3 regions of the Alicycliphilus denitrificans K601 genome follow, and region 1 is predicted to be linked to each of the others. Evidence: predicted binding sites of a transcription regulator. Region 1 holds the regulator's gene; each other region holds the start of a gene.
What was found. The regulator sigma-54, encoded in region 1, starts transcription at its own class of promoters, with help from an activator protein. The targets are predictions, from matches to a motif close to TGGCANGNAANCTGCTTT.
Positions count from the first base shown of each region.

Region 2: the regulator sigma-54 is predicted to act here: its motif matches at 1,806-1,823, upstream of ALIDE2_RS24780 (pilin).
Region 3: the regulator sigma-54 is predicted to act here: its motif matches at 2,180-2,197, upstream of ALIDE2_RS12175 (cistern family PEP-CTERM protein).

Region 1 is NC_015422.1:4,639,117-4,643,108, reverse strand. Features, by position in the region: gene lptA (lipopolysaccharide transport periplasmic protein LptA) at 1-474, shown strand, start outside; gene lptB (LPS export ABC transporter ATP-binding protein) at 483-1,271, shown strand; gene ALIDE2_RS21970 (RNA polymerase factor sigma-54) at 1,321-2,874, shown strand; gene ALIDE2_RS21965 (acyl-CoA thioesterase) at 2,888-3,331, shown strand; gene ALIDE2_RS21960 (methyl-accepting chemotaxis protein) at 3,333-3,992, opposite strand, start outside.
Region 2 is NC_015422.1:4,832,236-4,836,227, forward strand. Features, by position in the region: gene ALIDE2_RS25120 (sulfatase-like hydrolase/transferase) at 1-215, opposite strand, end outside; gene tfpZ (TfpX/TfpZ family type IV pilin accessory protein) at 285-1,055, opposite strand; gene ALIDE2_RS24780 (pilin) at 1,165-1,743, opposite strand; gene ALIDE2_RS22815 (MBL fold metallo-hydrolase) at 2,028-2,816, opposite strand; gene ALIDE2_RS22820 (FHA domain-containing protein) at 2,884-3,510, opposite strand; gene ALIDE2_RS22825 (Stp1/IreP family PP2C-type Ser/Thr phosphatase) at 3,572-3,992, opposite strand, start outside.
Region 3 is NC_015422.1:2,542,246-2,546,237, reverse strand. Features, by position in the region: gene smc (chromosome segregation protein SMC) at 1-1,968, opposite strand, end outside; gene ALIDE2_RS12175 (cistern family PEP-CTERM protein) at 2,237-2,896, shown strand; gene ALIDE2_RS12170 (YnfA family protein) at 3,051-3,380, opposite strand; gene ALIDE2_RS12165 (bifunctional diguanylate cyclase/phosphodiesterase) at 3,395-3,992, opposite strand, start outside.

The DNA of each region.
Region 1 (3,992 bases):
ACCAAGGGCACCATCGTGCTGCGCGGCGAGCAGCTGGACGTGCGCCAGGATCCCGATGGCTTCCAGCACGGCGTGGTGACGGCCGAGCCGGGCAAGCGCGCCTTCTTCCGGCAAAAGCGCGACACGCCGCCGGGCCAGCCCGACGAGTTCGTCGAGGGCGAGGGCGAGGTCATCGAATACGACGGCCGCGCCGACACCGTGAAGTTCACCCGCCGCGCCGAGCTGCGCCGCTACCGCGAGGCCCAGCTCACCGACGAGGTCAAGGGCGCGGTCATCGTCTACAACAACCTCACGGATGTGTTCACCGTGGACGGGCAGAAGACCGCGCCGGCCGGCACCAGCGCCGGCACGCCCGGCGGCCGCGTGCGCGCCGTGCTGTCGCCCAAGGAGCCGGCCTCGGGCACGGCGGCGCCGCCCGCGCGCACCGAGCCGCCCGTGCTGCGCCCCACTCCCAGCCTGGGTGGCATGCAGTGAGCGCGGTCGTGGACGAGACGCGCGCGCAGGGCGCGCCCGGGGCGCCGCAGGACGGCGCCAGCCGGCTGGAGGCGCTGCACCTGCAGAAGTCCTACGGCAGCCGCAAGGTGGTCAAGGACGTGTCGCTGGTCGTGCAGAAGGGCGAGGTGGTGGGGCTGCTCGGCCCCAACGGCGCGGGCAAGACCACATCGTTCTACATGATCGTGGGCCTGGTGCGCAGTGACGGTGGTGACATCCGCATCGACGGCCATTCGGTGGCCAACATGCCCATACACCGGCGCTCGCGCCTGGGCCTGTCCTACCTGCCGCAGGAGGCCTCGATCTTCCGCAAGCTCAACGTGGAGGACAACGTGCGCGCGGTGCTGGAGCTGCAGACGGACGCGGACGGCCGGGCGCTGCCGCGCGACGAGATCGAGCGCCGGCTCACCGAGCTGCTGCAGGAGCTGCGCGTGGACCACCTGCGCCAGTCGCCCGCGCTGGCGCTGTCGGGCGGCGAGCGCCGCCGCGTGGAGATTGCCCGGGCGCTGGCCACGCAGCCGCGCTTCATCCTGCTGGACGAGCCCTTCGCGGGCATCGACCCGATCGCCGTGATCGAGATCCAGCGCATCATCGGCTTCCTGAAGGCGCGCGGCATCGGCGTGCTCATCACCGACCACAACGTGCGCGAGACGCTGGGCATCTGCGACCACGCCTTCATCATCAGCGACGGCCACGTGCTCGCACAGGGCACGCCGTCGGAAATCGTCGACAACGCGGAAGTGCGCCGGGTCTACCTGGGCGAGCACTTCCGCATGTGAGAGACATGGGCCGCGGCACGACGCGAGGCCGGACGGCGGGGGCCGGGCCATGAAGCCCAGCCTGTCGCTGCGCGTCTCGCAGCACCTGGCGCTCACGCCGCAGCTGCAGCAGTCCATCCGCCTGCTGCAGCTGTCCACGCTGGAGCTGGCGCAGGAGGTCGAGCAGATGCTCGACGAGAACCCCTTCCTGGAGCGCACGGTGGACGACGCGCCGCTGGATGAGCCGGTCGCACCCCCGTCGGACGAGGGCGGCCGCCGGGCCGAGGATGCTACGCCTTCAGGAGCTGCTGACGCAGATTGGACGGGCGATGAGGGCCAAAACGATGCTCAAATGCCCGATATCGCCGCTCCCACCGACTGGGACGGCGACACCGACATACCGGGCGACGACCGCGAGTGGGGCAGCGATGCGCCCGCAAGCGTCGGCAGCGGCTCTGGCGATGGCGACGAGGCCGACGCCGCGGACCTGGCGCACGGCCACGAATCGCTCGCAGACCACCTTGAGCGCCAGGCCCTGGCGCTGCGCCTGTCCGAGCTGGACATGGCGGCGCTGCGCTTTCTCATCGGCTCGCTCAACGACGACGGCTATCTGGACGAGCCGCTCGAATCCCTGGCCGCGAGCCTGGCGGACACGGGCGACCCCGAGCAGCTCGATGAGCTGGTGCACCGCCTGACCGTGGCTCTGCGCCTGCTGCAGAGCCTGGACCCCGCGGGCGTGGGCGCGCGCGGCCTGGCCGAATGCCTGGCGTTGCAGCTGCAGGCGCTGGACCGGGAGGAGGAGGGCGACCCCGAGGTGATCCAGGCCGCGCTGTGCATCTGCCGCCAGCCGCTCGACCTGCTGGCGCGGCGCGACGTGCGCCGCCTGGCCCAGGCCTGCGCCGCGAGCGACGACCTCACGCGCGCCGCCATGGCGCTGATCGCGCGGCTGGAGCCGCGCCCCGGGCGGCGCTTCGCCGACGTGGAGCGCAACGTCATCGTGCCCGACGTGATCGTCAGGAAGATCGGGCGCGGCGCGCAGCAGAGCTTCAGCGTCCGCCTCAACCCCGACGTGATGCCGCGCCTGCGCGTGCACGACGTCTACGCCAACGCCCTGCGCGGCGGCAGCAAGGGCGACGGCCACCAGGCGCTGCAGGCCAGGCTGCAGGAGGCGCGCTGGTTCATCAAGAACATACAGCAGCGCTTCGACACCATCCTGCGCGTGTCCAGCGCCATCGTGGAGCGGCAGAAGAACTTCTTCGTGCATGGCGAGCTGGCCATGCGCCCGCTGGTGCTGCGCGAGATCGCCGACGAGCTCGGCCTGCACGAATCCACCATCAGCCGCGTGACCACGGCCAAGTACATGGCCACGCCCCAGGGCACGTTCGAGCTCAAGTACTTCTTCGGCTCGGGCCTGGGCACCGAGACCGGCGGCAGCGCGTCGAGCACGGCGGTGCGCGCGCTCATCCGGCAGTTCGTCGCCGCCGAGGATCCGCACAAGCCGCTGTCGGACGGCCAGATCGCCGACATGCTCAAGGAGCAGGGCATAGAGTGCGCGCGCCGCACCGTGGCCAAGTACCGAGAGGCGCTGAAGATCGCGCCCGCCAACCTGCGCAAGGCGCTATAGAAAGAGATACCCCATGGCACGCATCGTCTTCGACCTGCCGGCGCACTTCGGCTTCAGCACAGAGCTGCAGGTCTACATCAGCCACGTCAACCAGGGCGGCCACCTGGACAACGCCCAGCTGCTCAGCCTGGTGTCGGAGGCGCGCGTGCGCTTCTTCAAGTCCCTGGGCTATACCGAGGCGGACGTGGCGGGCCTGTCCACCGTGGTGGGCGACATGCTGGCGCAGTACAAGTCCGAGGCCTTCCATGGCGAGACGCTGCGTGTGCAGATGACGCCGCAGGATTTCAACCGCTACGGCTTCGACCTGGTGTTCCGCATGACGGAGAAGTCCCAGGGCCGAGAGGTCGCGCGCGGCAAGACCGGTATCGTCTTCATCGACCGGGCCGCGCGCAGGCCCGCGCCCATTCCCGAGCCCGTGCGCCAGCTGCTGCTGGTGGCCGGCTCGGCACCGTCGTAGTTCAAGCCAGCAGCCTTTGCGCGGCCGCTCCCTGCGGCAGTCTGAAGGCCGCGACCAGCTGCGCCAGGTCCTGAGACTGTTGCCGCAGCGACTGCGCGGCCGCCGTGGCCTGCTCGACCAGGGCGGCGTTCTGCTGGGTGCCCTGGTCCATCTGAGAGACGGCCGAGCCGATTTCGGCAATGCCCGTGCTTTGCTCCTGGCTGGCGCTGCTGATCTCGGCCACGATGGCGCTCACGCGGCGGATGCTGTGCTCAACCTTGCGCATGGTCTCGCCCGCGTCCCGCACCAGGCGGCTGCCGGCGTCGACCTGCTGCACCGAGTCGTCGATCAGCGCCTTGATCTCCTTGGCCGCGGTGGCGCTGCGCTGCGCGAGCTGGCGCACCTCGGCGGCCACCACGGCAAAGCCCCGGCCCTGCTCTCCGGCGCGGGCGGCCTCCACGGCGGCGTTGAGCGCCAGGATGTTGGTCTGGAAGGCGATGCCGTCGATGACGCCGATGATGTCCTCGATCTTTTGCGAGGCGCTGTTGATCCCGTCCATGGTCTGCACCACCTGCTCGACCACGGCGCCGCCCTGGCTGGCCACCTGCGACGCGTCCTGCGCCAGCGTATCGGCCTGCCGGGCGTTGGCGGCGTTCTGCTGCACCGTGGCGGTGATCTGCTC
Region 2 (3,992 bases), 190 kb from region 1:
AAGAACAGAACAGAAGAAGCGCCAAGAATCGCCTCCCACCCAATGGCCGCAATAAATATTATTGCACCCAACCATCGCCATCCAGCAGCCGCGACGAGAAAGGCAGAGAGAAACTCAATACTAATGAAATAGCGCTTATACCCAAAATGAAAGGACACCCATTCAAGAATACAACCCAAAGTTGCAAGAGATAGAAAATAACCAGCCAAGGGCATCCATGATGCATGAACCCAATTCCATCTAGAGCTGGCAATATTTATCCGCATATCTATATCACCTACAACTCAAAACCCATCGACAGGTATGAACGTGATAGGTTGCATCGTCTGCCTATCTAGTAAAACCACCCACTCCAATGAAAGAAAGCTAGTAACAGGCAGCCACATGACATTCGCCTCAGACATGCCTGCCCGAGAAATTTCATCACGAATCATCCGCGTCTTATCTGGTCTTTTTTTTATCAGATCTGTGATGACTTTCGCCCGAAGCCTCACTTGATCAATACTATCCTTGTAATCTTTCCACCAATCCGGCCTGAACGACGGATCGAATCCCCGCAAGGACAAATCGAGACTTTCCAGCATTTCCTCACCGTTCGCCGGCATTCGGGTTCCGATTATTTTCACCCCTCTCCAAGGCAAGCGATGCAGTTCATTCAATTCTGGCTTTAGATCTTCTTTTTTAATATCCGCATACGTTACAACCCGGAAGCGGTCCACCTCGAAGGCCAGATACACCGGTCTTGCCTGCCAAAGCGCATGCAGGCCATATATCAATGCACATATCTGAACTAGACCGATGCAACAAAGATCTGTCATTAATTCACGTCGAGGCTTCAGCGAATTGAAAACAACAGCCGTAAGCATAGGGCCACAGATGATATCCACGCCCACCACCAACCAGAACAAATGACCGCCGCCAGCCAATTCACGATAGGGATAGGGAAACCAAAGGGAAAAGGTCAGAATGGCTGCCATAAATGCAATTGCCAGACTCAAGGCAAAATGCAACAAGGCTGCACGCAATGCTGAACGACCTCGTTCATACCATCGCATTTTCTTCAATCCCTTCAAATTCCATCGAAAGTAAAAATACAATCTTCACGAAGTCGGATTCAAACAAAAAAGGAGCGCTTTGCGCTCCTTTTTTATCGGTGAAGATCAATCAACGGCACTCTGCAGGCGCAAACTTCTCTTCGATCCCCGTAGCAACCGTAGTGAAGGTTCCCATATTGCGGGAGTTTGCAGTTGCAACACCCTTGCCAATACACGCCCAGTCAATGGCGCCAGTACGGCCGTTGCTCCAGGCACTGGCCAAGGTTTCTGCAGCGGTCCCGGCAGCCTGCGAACGCACGCGCGGGTGCAACTGGACGACATTTCTGGTTCCCAGAGAACCCACAGCCGTTGCGTTATAGGTGATAGTAATAAAGCTATTAGCTGCGCCAGCAGCCGACGAACCAGACTCTGCAAAGAGAACCGAAGTGACGTACTTGGAGTTTGCACCAGAGTTGCCTGCTTGCGCATTCCAGGTAGCAGTGAATCGCTGATAATCAGCAAGGCTTGCCGTACCATCCGTCGCCAACCCAGCACGCGCCGGATTTGCCAATGCAAAGCCTTCCGTCACACGCGAACGCACGGTGTAATCTTGGTATGCGGGCAACGCCACGGCAGCCAAGATACCAATGATAGCCACCACGATCATCAGTTCGATCAGGGTAAAACCTTTTTGCAGGGCACGCTTCATAAATCCCTCCTCGGAGTAGGTTAGTCAACCCCCGCAGAGGAATCCTGCGGGTTGCCAGAATTACAGCAGCTTTCATGCCAGGCTTTTCCGGCAACCCAACGGACCTGCGAACGACAGTTTTGGCTGCAAATGTCAGTACTTTGTTACTTTTTACCCTGCAGAAGAAACGTAACGACACATTTGTCACTCAAATTTGTCCGAACGATCCTCCGGGAGGGCCGAGCCAAGGCAGGTGTGGGCTGGATACGAGGCGGCGCGCTCCCCAGCGGCACATGCCCCTGGCTTCAGACGCTCAGCACATCCACCGCCTGCAGGTCGATGAGGCGCAGCGCGCCATGTTCCAGGGCCTGCACCTCGCGCATGATGAGGCTGCTTTGCTGCGGCTTGGCGTGGGTGATGTAGATGGGCAGGTCGGCGCCAGGGGGCAGTGCCATCAGTTCGCGCGCCAGGGTGGCGGGCGACAGGTGCTGGCTTTTGCGCGCCAGTTCCGCCTCTGCGTTGCTGAAAGCGGTTTCCATGCACAGGGCGGCCACGCCGCCGGGGCTCTGGCGCAGGGCGTTCACGCGGCGCCAGAAGGCGGGCTCCTGGCCTTCGGTGTCGCCGCTATATATCCACCAGCCCCGCTGACCGCGTGCGGCATAGCCTACGGCGGGTACGCTGTGGCGCGCGGGCAGCACTTCCAGCGGGGTGCCTGCGACGACGAAGACGTCGCCCACACCCAGGGGCAGCAACCGTACGAAGGGCGCATGCGGTGTGGGAATGCGGGTGAAATCGGGCCAGATCACGCCGTTGAAGACATGGGCGCGCAGCGCATCCAGGGTGGCGGGCAGGGCGTGCACCCGCAGGGGCCGGGCGCGGTGCGCGCCCACGGCGTCGAGCAGCAATGGCAGGGCGGCAATGTGGTCCAGGTGCGAGTGGGTGAGGAAGACATGGTCCACGCGCTGCATTTCCTCGAGCGTGAGTTCGCCTACGCCAGTGCCGGCATCCACCAGGATGCGCTCGTCCAGCAGGAAGGAGGTGGTGCGGCAGCCCTTGGCCAGGGTGCCGCTGCAGCCGAGGATGCGTACTTTCATGCGCTGCAGGCGTCCTGGCGGCGCCCATCGCCGCCTTTTCCCAGGGGAAAGCGGGGCGAAGGCCGGGTCATCCGAGCACGAATTCCATCTCGGCGCCGGCCAGGGCGATGCGGTCGCCGTTTTTCAGAGCCACGGGCTCGGCCCCGATGGGTGCGCCGTTGAGCCGGGGCAGCTCGGCCCCTTCCACGTGGGCCAGCACGAAGCTGTGGTGCCGCCGGGTGATCGAGGCGACGGCCACGCCGGGCTTGCCAATGGTGGTGACCACCTTGGTCAGCACGACCTCGCGGCCAGTGGCGGGGCCGGTCATCACACGCACGGTGCCACTGGCGGGCGCGGCCGCCGGCGCAGCAGCGGCCTGCGGCCTGCCGGGCTCGATCAGCATGGTCTTTTCATAGTCCTGCCGCGGAGCCTCGTGCAGGAAGCGGATCTTGTACTTGCCCATCTCCACGGTGTCGCCGTTGCGCAGCGATTGCTGCTTGATGGCCTTGCCGTTCACGTAGGTGCCGTTGGTGCTGCCCAGGTCGTACACCTGCACGTCGTCGCCGGTCATGACGAATACGGCGTGCTCGCCGCTCACGGCCAGGTTGTCGATGACCACGTCGTTGTACGGCCGGCGGCCCACCGTCGTGCGCTCCTGGGTCAGCGGGACTTCCTTGATGACCACTCCGTCGATGGATACGACCATTCTGGGCATGCTTGTTTTCCTTCTGCGGGCAATTGGCTGGAGAGGAGCTGGCAATTATGGCGGGCGGGCGTCAGGGCATGCGCAACAGGCGCGAAACCAGGCTGCGCCTCGTGTCCTGCGCGCCGGCCTGGGCCAGCAGCACGCTGATGTTGTCGCGCCCGCCCCGGGCGTTGGCCAGGGCCACCATGCGCTGCGCCTTGTCCGGCAGCGCGATGGGCAGCCGTGCGAGGGCGGCCAGGTCGTCGTCGCTCATCATGTCGGTCAGGCCGTCGGAGCACAGGATGAACAGGTCCTGCGGCTCCACGGTGAATTCGTTGACCTCGGCGTGCATGGATGCATCCACGCCGAGCGCGCGCGTAACCAGGTTGCGCAGGCCCGATGCGGCGGCCTGCGCCGGCGTGAACAGGCCCATGTCCACCTGTTCCTGCAGCCAGGAATGGTCGCGCGTGATCTGGCGCAGCTCGCCCGCGCGCAGCCGGTAGCAGCGCGAG
Region 3 (3,992 bases), 2.1 Mb from region 1:
GTCCTGCGCGTAGAAGCTCAGGCTGTGTGCGCCCACGGCGTGGCCGCTGGCCACGTAGAAGGCCTCGCCCGGCTGCAGCTGCGCGCGCTGGGCCAGCGCCTCGTCAAGCGACGGCGCGGTGTAGCAGCCCTGCAGCCAGTCCACGAGCACGGCGCGCAGGCCCGCGTCGTGCACGCGCAGCAGGTCGGACAGGCGCGGCTGGCGCGTGCTCGCGTCGGGCGCGGGAGCGGCCGGCGCGCTGTAGAAGGCCAGGCGCGCGGGCGGCGCGTCCTGCCCGCCCGCGCCGAGGAAGCCGCGCACCATGTCCAGCCGGCCCACGGGCAGCGCGGACAGGCGCTCGCGCAGCGCGGCCTCCAGCGCGTTCTCCCAGCCGGGCTCGATGTGGATGCGGCTCCACAGGCCCTGCAGCCCGTCCAGCCCATGCCTGGCGAGCCAGGGCTGGAGCTTGGCCGAAACCTTCACTTTGTCCTGCAGCGCCTTGAGCGCCTCCAGGCGCGCCGACAGGTCGGCCTGGCGCGCAGTCTCCTGGTTCACGGCCTGCTGGCGCGCGCGGCGCTCCTCGTCGAGCTGGGGCACGCTGTCCTGCAGCTCGGCCAGGCGCGCCTCGGCCATCTCGGCCGCTTCCTGCGCCTCGTCCAGTTGCTGGCGCATCTGGGCCAGGCGCGCCTCGTCGGGCGCGGCCAGGGCGCTCCTGTCGGCGCGCAGGCGCTCGAAGCGCGCGTCGAGCTGGCGGCTTTGCTCATCCAGGCTGCGCTGCTCGGCGGCCAGCACCTGGATCTGCTGCTGGATCTGCACCACGGCGGCGCGCTGCTCCTCGCTGCGCTGCTGGCTCTGGCGCAGGGCGTCCTCCAGCTCAGGGATCTGGGCGGCCTGCTCCTCCACCTGGGCGGCAAGCAGCTCGGCCTGCTCCTCGGCGTCCATGCCCGCGCCTTCGAGAGTCTCCAGCTCGGCCTCGGCCTCCTCCTTGCGCGCGGACCAGTCCTGGATCTGCGCGGCCAGCTGCACCAGGCGCTGCTCCACGCGCTGGCGGCCCTCGACCACGTAGCGGATCTCGGCCTCCAGCTTGCCGACCTCGGCCGTGGCCTCGTACAGCTTGCCCTGGGCCTGGTTGACCTGATCGCCGGCTTCGTAGTGCGCCTGGCGTATGGCCTCCAGGTCCGCCTCCACGCTGCGCAGGTCGGCCATGCGCGATTCCAGGTCGTTCACGGCCTGCAGGCCCTCGGTGCGCACGCGGGCCTGCTCGGCCTCGGCGTCGGCGCGCTTCAGGTACCACAGCTGATGCTGCTTGAGCGTCACGTCCTGCTGCAGGGCGTTGTATTTGGCCGCCACCTCGGCCTGCTTCTCCAGCTTCTCGAGGTTGGCGTTGAGCTCGCGCAGTATGTCCTCCACGCGCGTGAGGTTCTCGCGCGTGTCGGCCAGGCGGTTCTCGGTCTCGCGCCGACGCTCCTTGTACTTGGAAACGCCCGCGGCTTCCTCCAGGAACAGGCGCAGCTCCTCGGGGCGGCTCTCGATGATGCGGCTGATCGTGCCCTGGCCGATGATGGCGTAGGCGCGCGGGCCCAGGCCCGTGCCGAGGAACACGTCCTGCACGTCGCGCCGGCGCACGGGCTGGTTGTTGATGTAGTAGCTGCTCGTGCCGTCGCGCGTGAGCACGCGCTTGACGGCGATCTCGGTGAACTGGTTCCACTGGCCGCCGGCGCGGTGGTCGGCGTTGTCGAAGATCAGCTCCACGCTGGCGCGACTGGCGGGCTTGCGGCTCGTGGTGCCGTTGAAGATCACGTCCTGCATGGACTCGCCGCGCAGCTCGCTGGCCTTGGACTCGCCCAGCACCCAGCGCACGGCGTCCATGATGTTGGACTTGCCGCAGCCGTTGGGGCCCACCACGCCCACCAGCTGGCCCGGGAGCTGGAAGTTGGTGGGCTCGGCGAACGACTTGAAGCCGGCGAGTTTGATCGAGTTGAGACGCACGAATTACCTGTAACACCGCGCCGCTGGCGTACCCGGCGGTTCAAAGGGTGGATGTTAACTGAGCCGATGGCGCCGCTGCGCCGCATGCGCATGCCTGCCCGGCCGTTCCCCGCGGCGATCCTGCCCATGACTGTCGGTTTTCTTTACACCACGGCGGCCATCACGCTTGCCACCCGGGCCAAGCCATTGAATCGAATACGGTTTTTTATTTTGGCATGGATCATGCTTATAACTGCATATACATACATGAATCTCGGAGGGCCCCACCATGAAACTCAAGAAAACTCTGCAAGCCATCGCGCTGTGCTGTGGCTTGGCGGGAGTCGGCAGCGCCAATGCTTCGGTCATGCTTTTCGACGATGCAGGGGATGTCAGCTCCATCCTGTATTCGGCGACCTACCAGGGCGCCACGCTGTCCGCGACGGTGCAGTTCACGCTCAACTCGCTGACCGCCACGCAAGCGGTCTTCGGGGTGCAGATCTCGAACGACTCCACCGGCCCGGGGAATAACCGGCTGACGTCGTTCGGGATCGATATCGTGAGCCCCACGTTGATATCCGCCGTGTCCAACGGAGGCTGGGGGGCTTCGCGGAACGTCAACTTCCCATCCTTCAATTCCGTGGACCTTTGCCTCTGGGATGGGAACAACTGCTCCGGTGGTGGCAACCAGGGCGTTGGCGAGGGGATGACCGAATCCTTCACCCTGACGCTGGGCACCTCGGGGAACTTCCTCACGAACGGGCTCGAGTTCACGAGCCCCTACAGCGTGAAGTTCCAAAGCGTCGGCAGCGGCGGCGGGTCGCTTGAATTCGCGGGCTGCATCGTGGGCACGGCCGGCTGCGGTTCGCAGGTTCCCGAGCCCGCCTCGCTCGCGCTGGTGGGCCTGGGCCTGCTCGGCGCCGGGCTGGCACGCCGCCGCAAGGCCTGAAACAGCGGGCGATTCGCTCGCCCTGCCCCCTCCTGCAAGAAGCGCCCGCCAAGCGCTTCTTCGTTTTTGGGCAGTCCGCCGTGCATTCATAAAAGAAATGCCTCCAGCACCCGTCCAGCAAGCGGGAACAGCTATGGATTGAAGAGCGCGTCGCTCAGCTGCGCGGCGCGAACGCGATGATGGCCATGCCGCACAGCGTGACGGCCACGCCCAGCCAGTCCCAGGGTCCGGGGCGTATGCCGTCCACGGCCCACAGCCAGAGCAGCGCCACGGCCACGTAGACGCCGCCGTAGGCCGCGTACACGCGGCCCGCCGCCGCCGGGTGCAGCGTGAGCAGCCAGGCGAACAGCGCCAGGCTGGCGGCGGCCGGCAGCAGCAGCCAGGCGCTGCGCCCCTGGCGCAGCCACAGCCAGGGCAGGTAGCAGCCGACGATTTCCGCCAGGGCCGTGGCAAGGAAAAGGCCGAGGGTCGCGAGCGCCTGCATGTGCCAGGGGGTATTCAGGCCGTGGCGCCGGCGCTGGCGGCATGTTCGAGCACCAGGTCCTCGAAGGCCAGCCCGGGCAGAGGCCGGCTCAGCAGATAGCCCTGCCAGGCGTGGCAGCCGCTGCGCTCCAGGAAGACGCGCTGGGCCTCGGTCTCTACGCCCTCGGCCACGACCTGCAGGCCCAGGCTGGTGCCCAGCGCGACGATGGTGCGCGCGATGGCGGCGTCGTTGGGATCGGTGAGCACGTCGCGCACGAAGCTCTGGTCGATCTTGAGTTCATGCAGCGGCAGGCGCTTCAAATAGGCCAGCGAGGAATAGCCCGTGCCGAAGTCGTCCAGCGAGAAGCCCACGCCGTAGCCGCGCAGTTGCACCATCTTGGCGACGGTGTCCTCCACGTCCTGCAGCAGCAGGCCCTCGGTCAGCTCCAGCCGCAGCCGGCGCGCGTCGGCACCGGTGCCGGCCAGCGCCTCCAGCACCTCGGGCACGAAGCCCGCCTCGTGGAACTGGCGCGGGCTCACGTTGACGGCCACCGACAGCTGGCCCAGCACCGGATGGCTGCTCCACAGGGCCAGCCGCTCGCAGGCCGTGCGCAGCACCCATTGCCCCATGCGC